3 regions of the Enterobacter sp. 186315 genome follow, and region 2 is predicted to be linked to each of the others. Evidence: riboswitches for the same ligand, from Rfam matches in the RefSeq annotation. Region 2 holds a riboswitch; each other region holds the start of a gene.
The links. A riboswitch is a leader RNA that binds a small molecule or an ion and turns the genes downstream of it on or off. The one in region 2 is predicted to bind thiamine pyrophosphate.
Positions count from the first base shown of each region.

Region 1: it holds a riboswitch for thiamine pyrophosphate, as region 2 does, so the genes downstream of both, thiB (thiamine ABC transporter substrate binding subunit) here and thiC (phosphomethylpyrimidine synthase ThiC) in region 2, are expected to answer to the same signal.
Region 3: it holds a riboswitch for thiamine pyrophosphate, as region 2 does, so the genes downstream of both, thiM (hydroxyethylthiazole kinase) here and thiC (phosphomethylpyrimidine synthase ThiC) in region 2, are expected to answer to the same signal.

Region 1 covers NZ_JBPTTK010000002.1:314,573-322,491, forward strand. The annotation lists gene araB (ribulokinase) at 1-965, opposite strand, end outside; gene araC (arabinose operon transcriptional regulator AraC) at 1,303-2,148, shown strand; gene ACSVHP_RS03870 (DedA family protein) at 2,276-3,043, shown strand; gene thiQ (thiamine ABC transporter ATP-binding protein ThiQ) at 3,113-3,814, opposite strand; gene thiP (thiamine/thiamine pyrophosphate ABC transporter permease ThiP) at 3,798-5,408, opposite strand; gene thiB (thiamine ABC transporter substrate binding subunit) at 5,384-6,367, opposite strand; TPP riboswitch at 6,399-6,499, opposite strand; gene sgrR (HTH-type transcriptional regulator SgrR) at 6,536-7,919, opposite strand, start outside.
Region 2 covers NZ_JBPTTK010000031.1:17,081-24,999, reverse strand. The annotation lists gene ACSVHP_RS21735 (DUF1481 domain-containing protein) at 1-8, opposite strand, end outside; gene hupA (nucleoid-associated protein HU-alpha) at 20-292, opposite strand; gene ACSVHP_RS21725 (YjaG family protein) at 479-1,069, opposite strand; gene nfi (deoxyribonuclease V) at 1,111-1,782, opposite strand; gene hemE (uroporphyrinogen decarboxylase) at 1,792-2,856, opposite strand; gene nudC (NAD(+) diphosphatase) at 2,895-3,668, opposite strand; gene rsd (sigma D regulator) at 3,764-4,261, shown strand; TPP riboswitch at 4,316-4,428, shown strand; gene thiC (phosphomethylpyrimidine synthase ThiC) at 4,507-6,402, shown strand; gene thiE (thiamine phosphate synthase) at 6,402-7,043, shown strand; gene thiF (thiazole biosynthesis adenylyltransferase ThiF) at 7,030-7,785, shown strand; gene thiS (sulfur carrier protein ThiS) at 7,769-7,919, shown strand, end outside.
Region 3 covers NZ_JBPTTK010000007.1:154,179-162,097, forward strand. The annotation lists gene ACSVHP_RS10490 (ADP-ribosylglycohydrolase family protein) at 1-697, shown strand, start outside; gene ACSVHP_RS10495 (PfkB family carbohydrate kinase) at 694-1,647, shown strand; gene ACSVHP_RS10500 (GntR family transcriptional regulator) at 1,621-2,367, opposite strand; gene thiD (bifunctional hydroxymethylpyrimidine kinase/phosphomethylpyrimidine kinase) at 2,410-3,210, opposite strand; gene thiM (hydroxyethylthiazole kinase) at 3,207-3,977, opposite strand; TPP riboswitch at 4,013-4,109, opposite strand; gene ACSVHP_RS10515 (hypothetical protein) at 4,297-5,238, opposite strand; gene ACSVHP_RS10520 (hypothetical protein) at 5,263-5,532, opposite strand; partial or broken gene ACSVHP_RS10525 (hypothetical protein) at 5,655-6,593, opposite strand; gene ACSVHP_RS10530 (hypothetical protein) at 7,282-7,554, shown strand; gene ACSVHP_RS10535 (hypothetical protein) at 7,636-7,866, shown strand; gene ACSVHP_RS10540 (hypothetical protein) at 7,894-7,919, shown strand, end outside.

The DNA.
Region 1 (7,919 bases), on a different contig from region 2:
CCGTCAACCTGGCCGCAGATACCTTTCACCGCGCGGTCGCCCACGCTGGCTTTATCCGCCGTCAGGATGTCGCAGGTCGAGGTGCCGATGACTTTCACCAGCGTGTTGGGCTGCGCCCCGGCGCCCACCGCGCCCATATGGCAGTCAAACGCGCCGCCGGAGATCGCCACGTTGTGCGGCAGGCCGAGGCGTTTCGCCCACTCGTCGCAGAGCGTACCCACCGGAATATCGGCGGTGAAGGTGTCGGTAAACAGCGGGTATTTCAGGCTCTTATTGATGATGGGATCGAGTTCGTCAAAGAACGCGGCCGGAGGCAGGCCGCCCCAGCTTTCATGCCACAGGGATTTATGCCCGGCGCTACAGCGTCCACGGCGGATATCTTGAGGACGGGTGGTGCCGGAGAGCAGGGCGGGCACCCAGTCGCACAGCTCAATCCACGAAGCGGCCGCCTGCGCCACGGCACGATCGGCACGGGTGACGTGCAAAATTTTCGCCCAGAACCATTCGCTGGAATAAATGCCGCCGATGTAGCGCGAGTAGTCGGTTTTGCCGGACTCATGGCACAAGCGGGTGATGGCCTCGGCCTCTTCCACGGCGGTATGGTCTTTCCACAGTACGAACATGGCGTTCGGGTTGTCGGCAAACTCAGGACGCAGCGCCAGCACGCGGCCTTCGGCATCCACCGGGGCAGGGGTTGAACCGGTGCTGTCCACGCCAATACCCACCACCTGCGCGCGCTGGGCGTCGCTCAGATCGGCAAGCACGGTTTTGATCGCCGCTTCCATGGATTCGATGTAGTCACGCGGATGGTGACGGAACTGGTTGTTTGGCGCATCGCAGTAGCGCCCCTCCTGCCAGCGCGGATAGTACTCCACGCTGGTCGCTATCTCCTGGCCGGTCGTACAGTCCACTGCCAGCGCGCGAACCGAGTCGCTGCCAAAATCGAGGCCAATCGCAATTGCCATGGTATTGCTCCATCAAAAAAACAGGTATGGAAGAACATTAGAGAGTGAGGGAAAAAATCGTCAGGCAGGATCCGCTAATCTTATGGACTAAATTGCTGTTGCGATTGAAAGTGTGACGCCGTGCAAATATTCAATGTGGACATTTCTGCCGCACTTATAGACACTTTTGTTACTGCTTATCCGCGCGCGTCGACGGAGAAATCAGGGGCAAAAGCAGAAATTGAGCGGACGTAAAAGCGGCGTGATGCTTTTTAGATCTTCTCGCAGCCCGTTTTTATACTGCTTTTATCGATATGGACAATTGGTTTCCTTTAAGACTGCCGGGAGTACTGAATCTATGGCCGAAACGCAAAGCGATCCCCTGCTGCCGGGCTACTCGTTTAACGCCCATCTGGTGGCGGGATTGACCCCTATCGAGGCGGAGGGGTATCTCGATTTTTACGTTGACCGACCGCTGGGAATGAAAGGGTTTATTCTCAACCTCACCGTGCGGGGCGAGGGGGTAATCAAGAACGGTGACCAGCAGTTTATCTGCCGGCCCGGCGACATGCTGCTGTTCCCGCCGGGCGAAATTCACCACTACGGCCGCCATCCGGATGCCAAAGAGTGGTATCACCAGTGGGTCTACTTCCGCCCGCGCGCCTACTGGCAGGAGTGGCTGTCGTGGCCCGCGATATTTGCCCATACCGGTTTTTACCGTCCTGACGACGGGCATCAGGCGCTGTTTCGCGAGCTTTTTGCGCAGATTATCGAGGCGGGGCAGGCGGGAGGGCGCTACGCCGAGCACCTGGCCATCAATCTGCTCGAGCAGGTGCTGCTGCGGCGCATGGAGGCGATCAACGAATCGCTGAACCCGCCGCTGGACAACCGCGTGCGCGACGCCTGCCAGTACATCAGCGATCATCTGGCGGACAGCCAGTTTGATATCGCCAGCGTCGCCCAGCACGTGTGCCTGTCGCCGTCCCGCCTGTCGCACCTGTTCCGCCAGCAACTGGGGGTGAGCGTGCTGAGCTGGCGCGAAGATCAACGAATCAGCCAGGCAAAACTGCTGCTCAGCACCACCCGAATGCCGATTGCCACCGTCGGGCGCAACGTGGGGTTTGAAGATCAGCTCTATTTCTCGCGGGTGTTTAAGAAATGCACCGGCGCCAGCCCGAGCGAATTCCGCGCCGGGTGTGAATAAACGTAAAATCAGACGATCCGGCAGGTGAAGTCGTATAACTGCCAGTAAACTATTCAGACAATTGTTGCCTTGACGCGGTGAGGGCCTGTTAGCAGAATCCCAGCTTCGTTTTCTGACCGGAATAGTTATGCAGGCATTGCTGGAACACTTTATTACCCAGTCCGTTATGTACTCGCTCATCGCCGTGGCGCTGGTGGCGTTTCTTGAATCGCTGGCGCTTGTCGGACTGATTTTACCCGGCACCGTGATGATGGCGGGGCTTGGCGCGCTGATCGGCAGCGGCGAGGTCAATTTCTGGCAGGCGTGGCTCGCGGGTATCGTCGGCTGTCTGCTGGGCGACTGGATCTCCTTCTGGCTGGGCTGGCGCTTTAAAAAGCCGCTGCACCGCTGGTCATTCATGAAAAAGAACAAAGCGCTGCTGGATAAAACCGAGCACGCGCTGCATCAGCACAGCATGTTCACCATCCTCGTGGGGCGTTTCGTCGGCCCGACCCGTCCGCTGGTGCCGATGGTGGCGGGGATGCTGGATCTGCCCGTCGCGAAATTCGTGGTTCCCAATATCATCGGCTGCGTCTTCTGGCCGCCGTTTTACTTCCTGCCGGGGATCCTCGCGGGCGCGGCTATCGATATTCCTGCCGGAATGCAGAGCGGCGAGTTTAAGTGGCTGCTGCTGGCAACCGCGCTACTGCTGTGGATAGCGGCATGGCTGTGCTGGCGGCTATGGCGAAGCGCGAAAGCGTCCGTCGATCGTCTGACGCGTTTTCTCCCGCGCGCGCGTTTGCTGTGGCTTGCCCCGCTGACGCTGGGCGTCGCGGTGGTGGCGCTGGTGGCGCTGATTCGCCATCCGCTGATGCCGGTGTATGGGGAGATTTTATTGAAGGTGGTGAGCCGATAGGGGGCTCCCGGACACTGGAGTCGCTGAAACAGTTCCCTCTCCCCGTGGGAGAGGGCCAGGGTGAGGGCATCAGCCCGCACGGATCCCCAACAGCGCAGACGCCTCCGCTTTCCCACTCAGCAGCGCCTCCGTTTCCCCATCCCATACAATACGTCCCTCTGCGATCACCACCGATCGCGGGGCGATACGGGCCGCGTCTTCAATGCTGTGCGACACCATCAGCATGGTCAGCCGCTGGCGCTCGCAGACGTCTTTCACCAGCGCCAGCATCTCCTGACGCAGTGCCGGATCGAGCGCGGAGAAAGGCTCATCCAGCAGCAGCACCGGCTGTTCGCGCACCAGACAGCGCGCCAGCGCCACGCGCTGACGCTGGCCGCCTGACAGCGCACCCGGCAGTCGGTCGAGAAGGTCGGTTAACCCCATCTGCACCGCGATGGTGTCCAGCTTCGCGCGCTGGGCCTCGGTCAGCTTCATCCCCGGATTCATACCGAGCGCGATGTTTTGCCGCACGGTCAGGTGGGTAAACAGGTTATTTTCCTGAAACAGCATCGACACCGGGCGACGCGCGGGCGGCGTGTGGGTATGGTCCCGGTTCTCGATCGTCAGGGTGCCGCTCGCCGGTTGCAGAAAACCGGCAATCAGGTTGAGCAACGTACTCTTTCCGGCACCGCTTGGGCCAAGCACGGCAATCATTTCGCCCTGACGCACGGAAAGGGAGAAACGCATCGGCAGATGCTGATAGAGCCAGGTTACATCAATCAGTTTTAACATCGCGTCCCGGAAGTTTTTCGATAACGGTAAAAAGGGCAAAGCAGAGCAGCAGCAGCAGTAGGGCCGTCACCGCGCCGTCCTGGCTGCGGTATGAGCCGATTTGCTGATAAAGCCAGAAGGGCAGCGTGCGGAAATCCTCGTTGCCAAATAGCGCGACCACGCCGAAATCCCCAATCGACAGCACGCTGGCGAAGGCCAGCGCCTGCGCAATCGGGCGCTTCAGGGCGCGTAGCTCCACCACCTTTAGCCGCTGCCAGCCGCGCATGCCCAGCGACTGGCACAGTAAACTGTAGCGGCTGTTCACGTCGCGCATCGGGTTTTCGAGCACCTTGAGCGCGTAGGGAATAGCCATTAAGGCGTTAGTGAAAATCACAATGCCATCGGCGCGCTCGGGCAGGCCGACGGTGCTGTTGAAGAGTAAAAAGAAGCCGGTTGCCAGCACGATGCCGGGCATCGCCAGAATCAGCATGCCCGTCAGTTCCAGAGCCTGCCCGGCTTTGCGTTGCTCGCGGGCGTACAGCTCGCGGCTGCTCCAGAGCAGCATCAGGGTCAGCAGCACGCACAATACCCCGGCTCCGAGAGCGATGCGCAGCGAGGTAAAGGTCGCCTGCCAGAGCACGGGCTGTTGCAGCACCGAAAGCATGTTCAGATTCACCCCATCCACCACCACCGCCAGCAGCGGCGGCAGCAGAAGCAGGAGCGCCAGCGTAATCAGAACGATATCGCTTATCCGACCGTGCAGGCTGTCCTGCGGATCGCGCCAGCCCGCAATGTGGTTATGTCCCACGGGAATCGCTTTGCTTAAGCGCTGGCTCAGCAGCACCAGACCCAGGCAGCAGATCATCTGCACGATCGCCAGCAGCGCCGCGCGGCCCGGATCGTAGTCGTAGCTCAGCGCCTGATAGATAGCCAGCTCGATGGTGGTCGCCTGCGGCCCGCCGCCGAGAGAGAGCACGGTGGCGAAGCTGGCAAAGCAGAGCATAAAGATCAGCGCGGCGACCGGGGGAATTTGTCGGCGCAGCCACGGCCATTCAACGAAGCGGAAGAACGACCAGCCGCGCATATCCAGCTGGGCGGCAAGCTGACGCTGCTCGCCGGGAATGCTTTCCAGCGCCTGTAAAAAGAGGCGCGTCGCCATCGGCATATTGAAAAAGACGTGTGCCAGCAGAATGCCTTTCAGCCCGTAGGGAGAGAAATTCCACTCCAGGCCGAGCAGGGCAAAGAGCGAGGCCAGCCAGCCCTGACGCCCGTAAACGCTCAAAATACCGAACACCGCCACCAGCACCGGGAGGATCAGCGTCATGGCGCACAGGCGCAGTAACGCCTGTCTGCCGGGGAAGCGTCTGCGGTAAAGGGCGCGGGCGAGGAAGATGGCGGGCACCACCGACAGCAGCGCCGAGAGAAACGCCTGCCAGAACGAGAAACGGATCACGTGCCACAGGTAGCTGTCGTGCCAGAGCGCGAGCAGATCGCTATCCGGCGCGTTAAGCCACAGCGCCAGAAATGCCCCCAGGCTGACCGCCACCATCAGAACGGCGGCGAGCAGTCCGGGGAGCAGCCAGCCGGGGATCAGCGGCTGACGGCGCGTTGCCATTCACTTACCCATGCGGCGCGCTGTGCGGCCACCTGCTGCGGCGTAAACTCCAGCGAGGTCTGCGGTTTTGTCAGCTTTTCAAAGCCTGCTGGCAGCGCAACGTCGGTGACCGGGTACATCCAGTTGCCGGTCGGGATAGCGTTCTGGAACGCCGGGGAGACCATAAACTTCAGGAACTTCTCTGCCAGCTCAGGCTGTTTGCTGGCGGCGGTGCGCGCAGCGACTTCCACCTGAAGGTAATGACCTTCCGCGAAATTGGCCGCCGCGTAGTTATCTTTCTTCTCGGCAATAATGTGGTAGGCCGGGGAGGTGGTGTAGCTCAGCACCAGATCGCTCTCCCCTTTGAGGAACAGGCCGTAGGCTTCGCTCCAGCCTTTGGTCACGGTGACGGTTTTCGCCGCCAGCTTCTGCCAGGCTTCCGGCGCTTTATCGCCGTACACTTTTTGCATCCACAGCAGCAGGCCGAGGCCCGGGGTGCTGGTGCGCGGATCTTCATAAATGACGCGCCACTTCTGTTCGCCTTCGACCAGTTCTTTCAGGCTTTTTGGCGGGTTTTTCAGCTTGTTCTTGTCATAAACAAACGCAAAGTAGCCGTAGTCGAACGGCACGAAGGTGTCATTCTTCCAGCCGCCGGGCACCTTAACGGCATCCGCCGCGACGCCGCTTTTAGCGAACAGTTTCGTCTGCGAGGCCGCATCCAGCAGGTTGTTATCGAGACCAAGCACCACGTCGGCTTTGCTGTTTTTGCCTTCCATGCGCAGACGGTTGAGCAGCGAAACGCCGTCTTCCAGCGCCACGAACTTCAGCTCGCAGTTGCAGTCGGCTTCAAAGGCTTTTTTCACCACCGGGCCAGGGCCCCAGTCGGCAGAAAAGGAGTCGTAGGTGTAGACCGTCAGAACGGGTTTCGCAAAAGCAGGCAGCGCAAACAGCGCCAGCAGGGGAAGAACTATTTTTAACACTTTGCACCTCAAAGTTGAGTGGCAAAGGATTTTGAGAGACAGCCTCAAATCCCTTCGCCGGCGTTATCCGGATCAGGTTCGACGGGTATTATCTCAGCGCACATCAGTGATGCAGCACCCCGTTGAGAACGACAGTATTGTAATGATTTGGTGAATATTGCGAAAGCATTATGGCTCCGGCGGCGCAAACCAGGCGGATTTAAAATCAAACCAGCCGAGGGTATTCATCCGCAGGCCGCGCATACTGCGCTGGCCCTGGATCATCAGCCAGTGGTGGATCAGCGGCACAATTGACTGTTCCGCCAGCAGCTGCTGGCACCACACGGCCAGGTTCATCTCCCCCGCGCGCCACTGCGTGGCATCCTGCTGCCAGTCCCGTTCAATACAGTGCTGAATGAGCGGCACTTCATACAGGTGCGAAAACAGGGAGAAATCGAGCGGCAGGGTAAAGTTAGCACTGTTCAGCCAGATATCGCTGACCTCGTCGCCACGGTGCCAGTCGTCGTAATCCATCTCCCGGATCTCCAGCGTTACCCCCACCGCGGCGAGGAGTCTGGACATGATCCTGGCGATAAAACGGTGCTCGACATGTTCGCGGTAGTAGCTAAGGGTGATGGACTCCAGCCCGGCCGGCTTTTCGCACTGCTGCGGATGGGCGTGGTGCCAGCGGGGCAGCAGGCCGTAAGCCGGGAACCAGTAGGTTTGGTACTGCTCTTCCGCGTGATAAATCAGGTTTGCCGGTGCGAGAATGTGGCTTATCCACTTTCGCACCTCCCTGTTTGCCCCGCGATGGGTGCGGCTGTCAAACAGCAGATAGTAACAGCCCTCTTCAAGACGGCTCTCCACCGCCTTTTCGCCGCGCGTTGGTCCTTCAAGCGTCAGTCCGACGCTCAGCTCTTCGTTGATATCCGGCAGAACCCAGACGTTAACTTCGTCGATCAGGGCGCGATAACCAAAGTAGTCGTCGAACGCGCGGATCTTAAGCTGATTATTGTTATTGCGCGCCACCGAATAGGGCCCGGTGCCAATCGGCACGCTGGCGAAGTTGGCCATGGAGTGCCATTCGGCAGGCAAAATCATTGACGGGACATATCCCAGCAGCCACGGCAGCCATTTGTCCGGCTGCGACAGTTCGATGTCCAGCGTCCAGGCGGTGGGAGAGTGGATACGCACGATATGCGAATAGAGCGGCAGCCTGCGGGCGCGCTCCAGAGTGGCGATCGCGTCGCTCATCTCCAGCTCGCGGCCGTGATGGAAATGAATGCCGGGGCGTAAGAAGAAGCGCCAGTGCAGGGGGGAAATTTGCTGCCAGTGGTGGGCGATATCCGCTTCCAGTTCCCCGTTTTCCTCATTTATGCGCGTCAGCCCGCTGAAGATCTGCCGCGCCATGTGGGTTTCAGAGCGGCGTAAGGCGCTGCCGGGCAACAGGTTTTTCATCGGACGGTAATAGACAACCCGCAGGATGTGCCGCCCCTGACGGAAGCTTCTGCCGAGGTGCGACACCAGCATCTGCCGAACGGCGGCCTTATCGCCGACAAGCTGAACCAGCTGA
Region 2 (7,919 bases):
CTGTTCACTGCCACGCGTCTTACTTAACAGCGTCTTTCAGTGCTTTACCAGAAACAAATGCCGGCACGTTAGCTGCGGCGATTTTGATTTCTTTACCGGTCTGCGGGTTGCGGCCAGTACGCTCAGCGCGGTGGTTCACTTTGAAGGTACCGAAACCAACCAGTTGTACAGCATCGCCTTCTTTCAGAGACTCAGTAATAGCAGCCAGGGTAGATTCCAGAGCAGCTTTAGCCTGCACTTTAGACAGATCAGCCTTGTCCGCAATTACATCAATCAGTTGAGTCTTGTTCATAAGTTATCCTTTCAATGTGTTTATCGCTTGCTAAGCATCGAGTGCGACGAAAATGCCAAAAAAGCACTCTCCTGCATACACGCACCGATAGCCACTTTTTTTCGCCCCCCAAATGTAGACCAGTCCGGGGGCGAAAGGGAAGAGTCGAGGAGTGACAAAACAGGCGTTAAATCACGTTTTGTTGTCTCATTGGTTAAAAATTATACCAATATTGCTCTCCCCCGCCTCACGTAAGTCCGCGCGCAGCCCTTTTATCAGCTCAATGTCGCGTTCTTCACAGTCGGCCAAAAGTCGGAATATTTCCCACTGAATGTCCCATTCTTGCTCAACCGCCGGGTTCGCACGCAGCTCTTCGTCGGTCATTTCCCGACCTTCCTGGGTCATTTCCAGCATCGCCACGGAAGTAATCGAAGCCTTACTGACCTCGATCGCGTGCTCCAGTGTTTCACCGCTCAGGCGGGAATGGATCAGTTCGCTTAACGCGACGCAGGCATCGATAGCCGGGTAGACACCATACAGGTCAAAATCATCTGCCACGGGAATGGCTTCTTCCAGCTTCTCAAGCTGGGAGTCGAAGTTCACCTTCGCGTCTTTCACCGTCAGCGTTTCCCAGATAAGGTCCAGGATGCGGCGATAGATAAAGCCATCCCCAAAGCCCGTCTGCTTGCAGAAGGCGGCGTAGTTGGGATACATGCGCTCGCACAGGCAAGCCATAAAGGTGACGTGCTGCCAGCTTTCCAGCTTCTCAAGGCGCAGGTGAATTGGGTTTTGTAACATGATGATGTCTCGAATCGAAAATTAGCCGCAGTTTACCTGAATCATCGCTGAATTTCCTGCCAACGAACGAATGCCGGACGCGCGGACGCCACCGCGTCTGCCCAGCGCGTCGGCTCGGGTAAACGGTAGCCTCTCATGCAGCGCTGCACCCACGCCAGCGCGCTGTCCGTGCTGACGCGATGGCCGGTGGCAATAAACAGTGGGTTGCACCGCGCTTTGCTGCGCCAGACCCAGGCCAGCTGCTCGCCTTTATCCATCAGCGGCGCGAGTGCGCCGGGCTCGGCGGAGAGCGGTTCGAATGCGCCACACAGACGCTTTTTCGCCACGCCTATCGTCGGTACATCTACCAGCAGACCAAAGTGGCTGGCAACGCCTAAGCGCCGCGGGTGCGAGATCCCGTGTCCGTCAACGAACAGCAGGTCAGGTTTTTGCGAAAGTTGCTCCCACGCTGCCAGCAGCGCGGGATATTCACGGAAAGAGAGAAAGCCGGGGATGTACGGCATGGTGGTGGCGATACGCGCGACTTTGTACTCCACCAGCTCAAGAGAGGGATACTTCAGCAGCACCATCGCCGCTCGCGTCACTTCACCGCCCTGCTCAAACCCCACGTCCGCGCCGCCAATGTACTGCGGTGGGTCCGTATCCAGACGATCTTCCCGGATAACCGATGAGGCCAGCTCGATTTGTTGAGCGCGTAATGACGCGAGATCCATAACCACTCCTTACTTGTGATATTGCGCAGAAAGTCGGTGTACTGCCTCCACAAAGGCGCCAGCGTGTTCTGGCGGGACATCCTGATGGATGCCGTGACCGAGGTTAAAGACGTGGCCTTCGCCCTGACCAAAACCGGCCAGAATGGTTGCCACCTCTTCTTCGATACGCGCAGGCTGCGCGTAGAGCATAGACGGATCCATATTGCCCTGTAGCGCCACTTTGTCGCCCACGCGACGGCGCGCATCGGCGATGTCGGTGGTCCAGTCGAGACCCAGCGCATCGCAGCCGGTCGCCGCCATCGCTTCGAGCCACTGACCGCCGCCTTTGGTGAACAGGGTCACCGGTACGCGACGGCCTTCGTTTTCACGCAGCAGGCCATCGACGATTTTGTGCATGTAGTAGAGCGAGAACTGCTGATAATCACGCCCGGTCAGCACCCCGCCCCAGGTATCGAAAATCATCACCGACTGCGCGCCCGCTTTGATTTGCGCGTTGAGATAGAGGGTGACGCTCTTCGCCAGCTTGTCGAGCAGCGCGTGCAGGGCCAGCGGCTCGGCGTACATCATCTTTTTGATCAGGGTGAAGGCTTTGCTGCTGCCGCCTTCCACCATGTAGGTCGCCAGCGTCCACGGGCTGCCGGAGAAACCAATCAGCGGCACTTCGCCTTTCAGCTCGCGGCGAATGGTACGCACCGCGTTCATCACGTAGCCCAGCTCGTCTTCCGGATCGGGGATCGGCAGCTTATCGACGTCGGCTTTACTTCTGACAGGCGAAGTGAAACGCGGGCCTTCGCCGGTTTCGAAATAGAGGCCGAGGCCCATCGCATCAGGAATGGTCAGAATGTCCGAGAAGAGGATCGCAGCATCCAGCGGAAAACGGCGCAGCGGCTGGAGCGTCACTTCGCAGGCCAGCTCGGCGTTTTTGCACAGCGACATAAAATCGCCCGCCTGCGCGCGCGTGGCTTTGTACTCTGGCAGATAGCGGCCTGCCTGGCGCATCATCCACACGGGGGTGATATCAACGGGCTGGCGCAGCAGCGCGCGCAGATAACGATCGTTCTTCAGTTCGGTCATTTTTGCAGTTCCTTAAGCGTCATGGCTCCAGTGTAACATTACTCATACTCGGCCCGACACATTGCCACAGTATCTTCAATTAAGCGACGCGCCACGGTGCCCGGCGGCGGTAACAGGGGTAAATCGTCGTAGCGATACCAGTCCGCCGACAGCAGCTCTTTCTGGTCGATGACGATCTCGCCGCTGTCGTATTCAGCCATAAAGGCGGTCATTAGCGACTGCGGGAAGGGCCACGGCTGAGAGGTGACGTAGCGCAGGTTTTTCACCTTGATGCCGCTCTCTTCCATCACTTCGCGCGCGACCGCCTGCTCCAGCGTTTCGCCCACTTCGACGAACCCAGCCAGCACGGTATGCACGCCGTTGCGATGGCGGGTGTGCTGCGCCAGCAAAATGGAATCATCACGACGAATGGCGACAATGATGCACGGGGCAATTTGCGGGTAGTAGCGTTCGCGGCAGTGGCTGCACAGCATCGCCCACTCGGTTTTGCTCGGGTGCATGGTGTGGCCGCAGTAGCCGCAGTATTTGTGCGAGCGGTAGAACTCCGCGAGCTGCACGCCGCGACCGGCAAGCTGAAACAGCCCGACATCCAGATCGAGCACCTGGCGAACGGATCCCATATCCTGACGGCGCGCCTGCTGAACCAGCCATACCGACTCGCCCTGCCACTCGCCGATCCTGAGCGCAGGTTGCCCCACCAGATCGAACGTGTCCGCCGCGCCAAACGGGATTTCGCCCGCAGGAAGCCATAATTTTTGTTCGTGGCAGACTAACCACCAGCCGCGATCTGATTTTTCAATAATACGATCCATATCTATTGCACTACCTTCGCTTCACTGACATGTTGTTAGCATTGTGATTACATTTTGGGTACGCAGAGTTAATTCTAAACCTTGTGGAGTCGAACATGTTAAACCAGCTAGAAAGCCTTACAGAGCGCGTTGGAGGAAGTAACACACTGGTGGATCGCTGGCTACATGTGCGCAAGCATCTGCTCGTTGCTTATTACAATCTGGTCGGTATTAAGCCTGGCAAAGAATCCTACATGCGTCTGAACGAAAAAGCGCTGGATGATTTTTGTCAGAGCCTGGTCGACTACCTGTCCGACGGCCATTTCAATATTTATGAGCGCATTATCCGCGAAATGGAAGGCACAGGTCTCGCATTAACCGCGTCGAGGCTTTATCCGCAGCTGGAGGACAATACCCAGCAGATTATGGATTACTACGACTCCACGCTTGAGAACGCTATCGATCACGATAACTATCTTGAGTTCCAGCAGGCGCTGTCCGATCTGGGCGAGGCGCTGGAAGAGCGCTTCACGCTGGAGGATAAGCTTATTTGCCTGGCGCTGGATAACAATCTGAAGCTCGGCAACGAAGAGAACGTCGCGCCACCCGCTTGAGTTCTGAGTCGTTAACGAGTAGTTTACAAACATTCGCCCCTCTTCGGAGGGGGATTTTTCTTGTCGGAGTGCCTAGCGTTGCCAAAACGCAGGCTGAGACCGTTAATTCGGGATCCGCGGAACCTGATCAGGCTAATACCTGCGAAGGGAACAAGAGTCTATCTGCTGTTGTATCGCCTCCGGGCGATCTCCTCTTGCTTCATCCGTCGTCTGACAAGCCACGTCCTTCACTTTTGGAATGAGCTATGTCTGCCACAAAACTGACCCGCCGCGAACAGCGCGCAAACGCACAACGCTTCATCGACACTCTGGAAGGCACCGCTTTCCCCAACTCAAAACGGATCTACATTACCGGCTCCCAGGCGGATATTCGCGTGCCGATGCGTGAGATCCAGCTAAGCCCTACCCTTATCAGCGGCAGCAAAGAGCACCCGCAGTTTGAAGAGAACGAAGCAATCCCGGTGTACGACACCTCCGGCCCCTACGGCGACCCTGAGGTGGCGATTAACGTGCAGCAGGGGCTGGCAAAGCTGCGCCAGCCGTGGATTGACGCCCGCGCCGATAGCGAGGCGCTAAACGAGCAAAGCTCCGCGTATACCAAGGAACGCCTTGCTGACGACGGTCTGGACGAACTGCGTTTTACCGGCCTGCTGACGCCAAAACGCGCCAGAGCGGGCAAACGCGTGACCCAGCTGCACTACGCCCGTCAGGGGATCGTGACCCCAGAGATGGAGTTCATCGCCATCCGCGAGAACATGGGCCGCGAGCGCATCCGCAGCGAGGTGCTGCGCCACCAGCATCCGGGCGAGGGCTTTGGCGCGCGCCTGCCGGAAAATATCACCCCGGAGTTTGTGCGTGACGAAGTGGCCGCCGGGCGCGCCATTATTCCCGCCAATATCAACCACCCGGAATCCGAGCCGATGATTATTGGCCGCAACTTCCTCGTGAAGGTGAACGCCAACATCGGTAACTCTGCCGTGACGTCGTCTATCGAAGAGGAGGTGGAAAAGCTGGTGTGGTCAACCCGCTGGGGCGCGGACACGGTGATGGATCTCTCCACCGGGCGTTACATCCACGAAACCCGCGAGTGGATTTTGCGTAACAGCCCGGTTCCGATCGGCACCGTCCCGATTTATCAGGCGCTGGAAAAAGTGAACGGCATAGCAGAAAACCTCACCTGGGAGGCCTTCCGCGATACGCTGCTGGAGCAGGCCGAACAGGGGGTGGATTACTTCACCATCCACGCGGGCGTGCTGCTGCGCTACGTGCCGATGACCGCCAAACGCCTGACCGGGATTGTCTCGCGCGGCGGTTCGATCATGGCGAAATGGTGCCTGTCCCATCATCAGGAAAACTTCCTCTACGAACATTTCCGCGAGATTTGCGAAATCTGCGCGGCCCACGATGTCTCGCTGTCGCTGGGCGACGGCCTGCGCCCCGGCTCGATTCAGGACGCCAACGACGAAGCGCAGTTTGCCGAGCTGCATACCCTGGGCGAGCTGACCAAAATTGCCTGGGAGTATGACGTGCAGGTGATGATTGAAGGCCCGGGACACGTACCGATGCAGATGATCCGCCGCAACATGACCGAAGAGCTGGAGCACTGCCACGAAGCGCCGTTCTACACCCTGGGGCCGCTGACCACCGATATCGCGCCGGGCTACGACCACTTCACCTCCGGGATTGGCGCGGCGATGATTGGCTGGTTTGGCTGCGCGATGCTCTGCTACGTGACGCCGAAAGAGCACCTCGGCCTGCCGAACAAAGAGGACGTGAAGCAGGGGCTGATCACCTACAAAATCGCCGCCCACGCGGCGGATCTGGCGAAGGGCCATCCGGGGGCGCAAATCCGCGATAACGCCATGTCGAAGGCACGCTTTGAATTCCGCTGGGAAGATCAGTTCAACCTGGCCCTCGACCCGTTCACCGCCCGCGCTTATCACGACGAAACTCTGCCGCAGGAGTCCGGCAAAGTGGCGCACTTCTGCTCCATGTGCGGGCCAAAATTCTGCTCGATGAAAATCAGCCAGGAGGTGCGCGACTACGCTGCCGCCCAGGCCATCGAGGTGGGAATGGCGGAGATGTCCAAGAACTTCCGCGCGAAAGGCGGCGAGATCTACCTCAAAAAAGAGGAGGCATAATGTACCAGCCCGATTTCCCAACGGTTCCCTTCCGGCTCGGCCTTTACCCGGTGGTGGACAGCGTGATGTGGATTGAGCGTCTGCTACAGGCCGGCGTTCGCACCCTTCAGCTGCGCATCAAGGATAAGCGCGATGACGAGGTAGAGGCCGACGTGGTCGCCGCCGTTGTGCTGGGGCGGCAGTACAGCGCCCGGCTGTTTATCAACGACTACTGGCGGCTGGCGATTAAGCACCGCGCTTACGGCGTGCATCTGGGTCAGGAAGATCTGGAGACCACCGATCTGAGCGCCATTCGCGAGGCGGGGCTGCGGCTCGGCGTGTCAACGCACGATGACATGGAAATTGATATCGCCCTCGCCGCGCGTCCGTCCTATATCGCCCTCGGCCACGTCTTCCCGACGCAGACCAAGCAGATGCCGTCGGCGCCGCAGGGGCTGGCGCAGCTTGCTCGCCATATCGAGCGTCTGGCCGATTACCCGACCGTCGCCATCGGCGGGATTAGCCTTGAACGCGCCCCGGCGGTGCTGGAAACCGGCGTGGGAAGTATCGCCGTGGTCAGCGCCATCACGCAGGCCGCTGACTGGCAGGCAGCCACCGCGCAGCTGTTAACGCTGGCAGGAGCGGGTGATGAACGATCGTGACTTTATGCGCTACAGCCGCCAGATCCTGCTGGAGGATATCGCCATCGACGGGCAGCAAACGCTGCTCGCCAGCCGGGTGCTGATTGTCGGTCTGGGGGGCTTAGGCGCACCGGCCGCGCTGTATCTGGCGGGTGCAGGCGTGGGCACGCTGGTGCTGGCGGACGACGACGAAGTTCACCTCAGCAACCTGCAACGCCAGATCCTCTTTACCACGGACGATGTTAACCAGCCGAAGGCGCAGATCACCCGGCAGCGGCTGAACCAGCTGAACCCGGATATCGAGCTGATTGCCCTTCAGGAGCGCCTCCACGGCGAAAACCTGCGTCGCGAAGTGGCGCGTGCGGATGTGGTTCTGGACTGCACCGACAACATGGCTACGCGGCAGGCCATTAACGCCGCCTGCGTGGCGCAGAATATCCCGCTGGTGAGCGCCAGCGCGGTGGGTTTTGGCGGGCAGCTCATGGTGCTGACGCCGCCGTGGGCGCAGGGATGTTACCGCTGCCTGTGGCCAGACGATGCCGAGCCGGAGCGCAACTGCCGCACGGCGGGCATTCTTGGCCCGGTGGTGGGCGTGATGGGAACGCTTCAGGCGCTGGAAGCCATCAAGCTGCTCTGCGGCATGGACACGGAGCGCAACACGCTGCGCCTGTTCGACGCCCGCTCCGGCGGCTGGCGGCACCTGGCCCTGCACCGGGCCAGCCACTGTCCGGTATGCGGAGGCCACCATGCGCATTCTCTTTAACGATGAGCCGATGACGTGCGACGACGATCTCACCGTGGCGGGGCTGCTCGACAGGCTGCGCCAGCTTAAGCCGGGCACCGCGCTGGCGCTAAATCAACAGATCCTGCCGCGCGAGCGGTGGGAACATCAGCAGG
Region 3 (7,919 bases), on a different contig from region 2:
GCTCGGCCCGACCTCTAAAATCGCGCTGAACGCCATTCGTGACGGCAAACCGGTGAGCGAACTGGAGAACAACGGCGTCACCAACGGGGCGGCGATGCGCGCCTCCCCGCTGGGCTGCCTGCTGCCGGCGACCCGCCTTGAACACTTTGTTGAGCAGGTCGCGCTGGCCTCCAGCCCGACCCATAAATCCGACCTCGCCGTTGCCGGTGCGGTGGTCATTGCCTGGGCGATTTCCCGCGCGATTGACGGAGAGCGCTGGCAGAACATCGTTGATGCCCTGCCGGGGATCGCGCGCTACGCTCAGGAGGCGAAAACCACCACCTTCAGCGCTTCGCTGGCGGCACGTATCGAACTGGCGCTCAAGGTCGTGCGCGAAGCCAACGGCACGGAATCGGCCAGCGAGCAGGTGTATCAGCTGGTCGGCGCGGGCACCAGCACCATCGAGTCCGTTCCGGCGGCTATCGCGATGGTCGAACTGGCCGGAACCGACCCGAACCGCTGCGCGATGTTATGCGCTAACCTCGGCGGCGATACCGACACCATCGGCGCGATGGCGACCGCCGTCTGCGGCGCGCTGCACGGCGTACAGGCTATCGATCCGGCGCTGAAGGCAGAGCTCGACGCCGTCAATCAGCTTGATTTCGGCCATTACTGCGAAAAACTGCTGCACTACCGGGAGAAACGGGAGGGGGTATGAATTCGTTTGCCCGACACCTTGAGACATTGCAGGCCACGCGTCCGGTGACGGTGCTGGGCGCGGCGGTGATAGACGTCATCGCCGACGCCTACGCCCTGCCCTGGCGCGGCTGCGATATCGAACTTAAACAGCAGGGCGTGAACATCGGCGGCTGCGCGCTGAATATTGCCATCGCCCTGAAGCGCCTCGGCATTTCGGCGCAAAACGCGCTACCCGTCGGCCACGGCGTGTGGGCGGATATTATCCGCAACGCCATGCAAAAGCAGGATCTGCACAGCGCCGTTGAAGCCGAAAATGGCGATAACGGCTGGTGCCTGGCGCTGGTGGAGCCGGACGGCGAGCGGACGTTTATGTCGTTCAGCGGCGTCGAGAACCAGTGGCAGCAGGGCTGGCTTGACTCGCTTAGCGTGCCGCAAAACAGCCTGGTGTATCTGTCGGGCTATCAGCTGGCCTCGCCGAGCGGCGAGATGCTGACGCGCTGGCTGGAAGATCTTCAGGACGTCACCGCATTTATCGACTTTGGCCCGCGTATTGCCGATATCCCCGACGACCTGATGGCGCGGATCATGGCCTGCAAACCGATTGTTTCGCTTAACCGTCAGGAGGCGCAGCTTGCCGCAGAGAGGCTCGGCGTGGAGGTAGAGTCGCTGGGCGCTCACTGGCAGCAGCGTTTCGGCTCGCCGCTGATTGTGCGTCACGACAAAGACGGCGCGGCCTGGTATGAGGCGGGACAGTCCGGCAACGTTCCGGCGTTTGCGGCCACCGTGGTGGATACCATCGGCGCGGGAGACAGCCATGCGGGCGGGACGCTTGCCGGGCTGGCGGCGGGCTGGAGCCTGGCGGAGTCGGTCAGGCTGGGTAACGCGGTTGCCGCCTGGGTGGTGAGCCACCGGGGCGGCGATTGTGCGCCAACGCGCGAGGAACTACTCCTCGCACACAAAGACGTATAGATCGCTGCGGCAGTAGCTAATGCTGTACTCAATGGGCCGGTGCTGCTGGTCGAGCGCAACCTGCTTGATCACCAGCACCGGAATTTTGTCATCCATCTTAATGTGCGTCTGAAATTCGCTGTCCGGCATCCGGGCGCTGACGCGGGAGCGGGTGCGCTGCGGGAAGATATTCTGGCTGCGGAAATAGTCGTAAAGCGAAATGCCGATCGCGTCCGGGTCGTGAATTAACCCCACCGGCACCCAGGACTCCTCAATCGATACGGCATCGTCATCCACGTAACGAATACGCTTAAGCAGAAAGACATCGCTGTTCGCGGGCAGCGAGAGCTGGCTGGCGACCTCTTCCGGGCATTTCACCACCCGTTTATTCACCCACAGCGTGTTGGGCGTTTTGCCGCGCAGCACCACCTGCTGAGAAAACCCGCGCGCCTCCTTCAGGGAGTATTCAAAGATATTGTTGATTTGCGTGCCGTAGCCGCGGGCGCGGGTCACCACGCCCTCTTCCTCCAGCGCCTGCATCGCCTTACGCACCGTAATGCGCGACACCCCGGTTAACTGACTCAGATCGCGCTCGCCCGGCAGGATATTGCCGTGCGCCAGCACGCCGCTGCGCACCGCGTTTTTCACCGTGTCGGCAAACTTCAGGTACAGGGGCGTGTTGTCCGGTGCGGAAATTCGCTCCAGTAACTGCTCGATTAACCGGGTATGCGCTTGTTCCATCTCTGTTTTTCTCAGGCGTGAGGTTTCCTGCCAGTATACGATCTACCACCATTCATGAAAATGATGAACCGGCCCAATACCGTGACCCACCTCCAGAGTATCGGCTTTGGCCAGCGCGGCAGAAAGCCAGGTCTTGGCCTCCTGTACCGTATCGCCCCAGTTCTGATGGCGCGGGCGCAGCGCCGCCAGCGCCGCCGAGAGCGTACATCCCGTCCCGTGGGTGTTTTTGGTCTGCACGCGCGGGGCGGTAAAACGCACCTCGTCGTCGCGGGTAAAGAGCCAGTCCGGACTTTCGGCATCATCAAGATGACCGCCTTTCATCAGCACCGCCCCGCAGCCCATCGCCAGCAGCGCGTGGCCCTGGGCTTTCATCTCGCGCTCGTTTTGCGCATGCGGCGCGTCGAGCAGCGCGGCGGCCTCCGGCAGGTTTGGCGTGATCAGCGCCACCTGCGGCAGCAGCTTTTTACGAAGCGTATCCACCGCCGAGGATGAGAGCAGCGGGTCGCCGCTTTTCGCCAGCATCACGGTATCGAGCACCACGTTTTGCACCTCATAGCGCCTGAGCCTTTCCGCCACCGCCTCGACGATATCCGTTTCCGCCAGCATCCCGATTTTGGTGGTATCAATGCGCACGTCGCTGAACACCGAATCGAGCTGCGCCGCCACAAAATCAGGCTCGATGCGGTACACCGACTGCACGCCGCGCGTATTTTGCGCCACCAGCGCGGTAATAACGGAACAGCCGTACGCCCCCAGCGCCGAGAAGGTTTTGAGATCGGCCTGGATCCCCGCCCCGCCGCTCGGGTCGGTCCCGGCAATGGTTAATGCGTTGATTCGCTTCATGCGCGATCCTCCAGCGCGTAGAGCGCATCGAGGAACGCGCTGGCGAAGCTGCCCGGGCCGCGAGAGTGGCTTATGGCAACCGAGCCGGCGCGTTTCATAAAGCCGCAGGCCGCCGCCACGTTGTCGAGCCTGTCGCCGGGTAGCGAACAGCTGGCCGCTACTACCGCCGAGAGCGCGCAGCCCGTTCCCACCACGCGGGTCATCAGCGGATCGCCGCCCGCTATCGACCGGGTGCGCTGCCCGTCGGTGATGTAATCCACCTCCCCGGTCACCGCCACAATCGCGTTGGTCTGCCGCGCCAGCGCCTGTGCCGCAGGCAGCGCGCTGGCGGCGGTATCGGTGGTATCCACGCCGCGCCCGCCCGCGCTCATCCCGGCAAGGGCGAGGATTTCGGAGGCATTACCGCGAATGGCGGCAGGCTGGAGGGAGAGAACTTGCTGGCAAAAGCGGGTGCGAAACGCCAGCGCCCCCACCGCAACCGGATCGAGCGTCCAGGGCTTGCCTGCCGCCACGGCGCTTTCAATCGCCCGGCGCATCGACTGCGCCCGGGGCGCGGTGAGCGTGCCGACGTTAATGAGCAGCGCGTCCGCCAGCGCGGCGAACTGCTCGGCCTCTTCGGCCTCAATCACCATCGCAGGTGACGCGCCAAGCGCCAGCAGCACGTTGGCCGTGAACGTCTGTACGACATCGTTGGTCATACAGTGGGTAAGCGGAGAACGGGTTCGGAACTGATGTAAAACGTGTAGATCGAGCAGGTCAGGCTGCATGGTATCGCTCCTGCCTTGCGTGAAGAAGCGATGTCCGGGAAGGCATCTGACTTCCCTACGCTGGCATTATCCAGATCAGGTAATACGGGTATTTCTCAGCCTTCACAAAGAAGGGCACCCCGAGTCATTTACTACAAAATCAAAAGTTTGAGATTAATGCTTCTCATTAATCTCTGAACGGGATAGTAATGCTAGCGGGAAGTGCTGTAAACGGCTAAAGCGAACCTTTTGGGCAATGTGTGAAAGGATGAGTGACAATTACACTGACGCTAGTCAGGGGCAAAAAAAAATGCCCCTGCTATTTGAAACATGTTGAAAATTACTCTTCGTCACGTCTGTAGTTCGTACGAAGAAAATCCTCATACTTCGCTGGAAGTATGGCAATTTCTCCCCACGTTTTATCTTTGGACCAGTATCCTGCACCACATGAGGCTATTTTTCCAAAAAAGAGCAGAATCCGCCTCAATGCGTTTGCCTGAGTAATTCCTCTGGCATCCAAATCACCATTACTGGCAGATATTCTGAAATCGACATTGCCAACAAGCCTAGGGTGCCTCAAAAATACGTGACTGTTATGTTCAAATCGATCTATGCGTACAATTTCTCCAAAATAAAAATTGGGAATATCATCTTCAGAATCGATCTCAGCAGCCTCTTTCAAAGACTCTGCTAAAACATAATGATATACATGGTCCCCTACCGCAACGTGGATATCTCGATAGTAGTTTTGGCGAAAATTGGTGCACAACGATTGAACGCTTGTCACCTTACTTGGTAGGTTGAAGGTCTGGCCTTCATGCCTAGAGGCAGGAACATTAACAGGCGGCCCATTCTCACTTTCAAATTCTGTTTCAACCAGTTCAGCATGTTCCTCATCATGTTGTCTTGCGTTATTCTGAGGCCGCTCTTGCTTGAAACCACTAATAATAATAAGTTCACCATCTTCAACGGCTTGTGCTGCTTCGGCTTCGTTATCGTATTTTTTCCCAACCATGATCCCACTTCGTAAACGGCAATACGGTGCGTCTTCATCAGGGTAGTGTCTAAAAAGAGCTTCAGCGCCATTCGCCATGATAGACACAGCTGGATCTCCTGGAACTCTTAACAAAGGTTCATAGCATGAAGGACAGTGAAGATATCCTTTCATTTCTGCTTCATATTCCAACGGCTCAACTTCAACTCTGTTTAGCGCTACAATTGGCATCGTTGATTTGTTCCATTTTGGATCGTAATAGGCATAAGCAATTCTTCGGCTAGTCATTTCTTCTCCCTTCGATAAGTTTCATCAACGATTACTTTTTCCATAAGACATAGATATTCCGTCAAGATACCCCTGAGCATAGGCAGCATGCGGGCTCTTATGCCTTACATTTCCAGCTTGGCTTTCAGGAAGGGAATCTAAATTAATCCAAAGTGTTTCATCGCGCCTTATACCTGCTTCATAACCTTTTTCATACGCGCAACCACAACATTTATGTCTACCCATTCCTCCTTGATCGTCAGGAAGCTTTTCAAAAAAATCCCAGTAACGATGCTGATCTTCGCAATTTGCCATAGATCCAATTTCCTTTTGAAATGAATACTCAAACTATATGAATACTCTGAACCTCCATTTCAAGATGATTCCTAAAGACTTTTTTGATCGGCATCAAAATGGTAGACAAAATTTTGATTTCATCATTCCCAGTGAAGACCATCATTCAAATAGCAGACTGAAAATAAAGGAAACATATGCAGATAATCCTGGGTGATTCCTGATCCGCTTTTCTCATGAACGATTACCTGTTGCAGATGTGCCAAGTTACAACCCTGCCAGCTTAATAGGTTAAAATCATGGTTTGCCGGAATGAATTTGCCAGTCGGCGCTGTCCACAATCATCAAGATACGAAATACCCAGCTGATCACGGACATCAGCCAAGACCTTGCCGATTTTATGCATGTTCTTACCCGACACAGGCTAGAAAATCTTCACTTTCCATTGATGGTTAACGAAACAAGGAAATCCCACTCGGTTAGTTGCTGAACAGTAATCGACCGATAAGGCTGTACAACGCGCTTTGGCATGTTTTCAACAACTTCCATCACCTGCATGATGTCCTGCTTGGTTATCTTCGTTACTTCTGTTGATGCACCGAGGACAATTAACATGACTTCCATAAAGCGCTCATTGGCCTGTTAAATTGCCTTCGTCCAGTTTTGGGCTTTCTCATCTTTATACATATTCCACACGCCAGCCATTGTTAACACGTGTTCTGGTTGAGCTTCAGTGTGTTCTTCCTCATTTCGCGAAGGAGTGACAACCTCGCGGTCTTCCTGAGCAACCATTGGCTGAATATGGCGCCGCACATCATTCAGAAATTGTTGCGCCAGCCATTGTTCGTTCTGCTGCTTCAAACTATTGCCATACTCAGAAAGACGCCTACCGAAGTGATCCGGTTGGATGGTTCCACGTTGAACCAAAGGAATTACAGGAGAAGCAAAAGACATGAGCAACTGCGCCTGGTGTGGCTGTCAGTCTCTAACGACTAACGGAAAAACTTAATATCAGGCAAGCGAAAACGAACATAATAAACCCCGTTACGTTTAACGGTGTGGCGAATGGTTTTGTGTCCCATTTGGAGAGCCTCAATGTGTTACGGCTGGACAATACGGGACGAAAAGGAGTAATAATCTTTTGATTTATATGATGATAGTCGCCAGGACTACGCTGGCATTATCCAGATCAGGTAATACGGGTATTTCTCTGCCCTCACAAAGAAGGCCCCCGAGAAAAATTACAATTTATTCAATCAGTTACTTAAACATAAACTGTATCAATCATTCTCCCGGGGCAAAAGGCCGGAAGCAACACGTTTTTCACGCATCTCTTTTATTCGCTTGGAAGGTTAAGAGCGTGATGAACGCCGGCAGGGAAAATTTTTTATTTGCCTCAACGCCCTGCCCGCGCCTTCATTAATCGCCTTAGCCTCTTTCACCTGAAACATTAAGTCGTTCTCAAACTGGTTATAAAAACAGCACAACCAGATGCCAATCAAGCCCTTATCCTCATTCAGCATCCGAAAGCGGCAACTCCCAACTCAATGTAAACATTAACAAAAACAATAACATGACCTTAAACCTATTCATTAGACACATGATTTAGATCAAGATCATCAGTTTGGCTTTAATTGATAGTTCAGTCACGAAACTAAAGGGCGTTTTGACCGCTTTTAACCTCTTTGGCGCAGGCCCTTAGAAGAGCGTTGTCCATGCCGCAAAGCAAGCCAGTTGAACCTACCCAATACGTTAATGATGGTGTTTTACATGCGAGTGAACAAAACAATTATTGCTCTGGCTGTGTCTGGCGTAACCGTGGCTCATGCTTACACTGCGCTATGCAAAGTGAAGTTCGAATGGGACAGCGTCAGCATCGTCGAAACGCAAGGCGCAGGCGACAACGGGAATGCCGGTCCACGGGTTCTAATCAGGAGGGTAGAAACGCCAGCTTTCACCGCCCTCTGGAAAAGACAAAATAACGCTCTTGAAGTGGCATCTGATAAGACGACTCAGGCTGGTCGTTCAGGACGTTATGCCTGATTTATAAACTCTGACGTCGGCGCGTTAAGCGACACCGTTAATTAATCCATGTTGATAGCAAAAATATAACGACGTAAATATATGAAAATAAAAATCATGTTAATCGCCCTGGCAGGGGCTACCCTGTTAACAGGCTGCTCTACTCCGCAACAGCGCATCGCTGAATGCCAGGCCACAGGCGTCAGCCTGGATGCCTGTTACATTGGGGAGCAAACGCGGCAGGCGTCCATCAATAATGCCTCGATGGCGGCGGCTTATGCCAACGCCCATGATGCGGTAAGCGATTCAAAAGAAAAGAAAAAGCACCACTGATATCTTTATCATTAAAGGAACGTCGTTATGAAAATGAAACTAGCGCTGTTAGC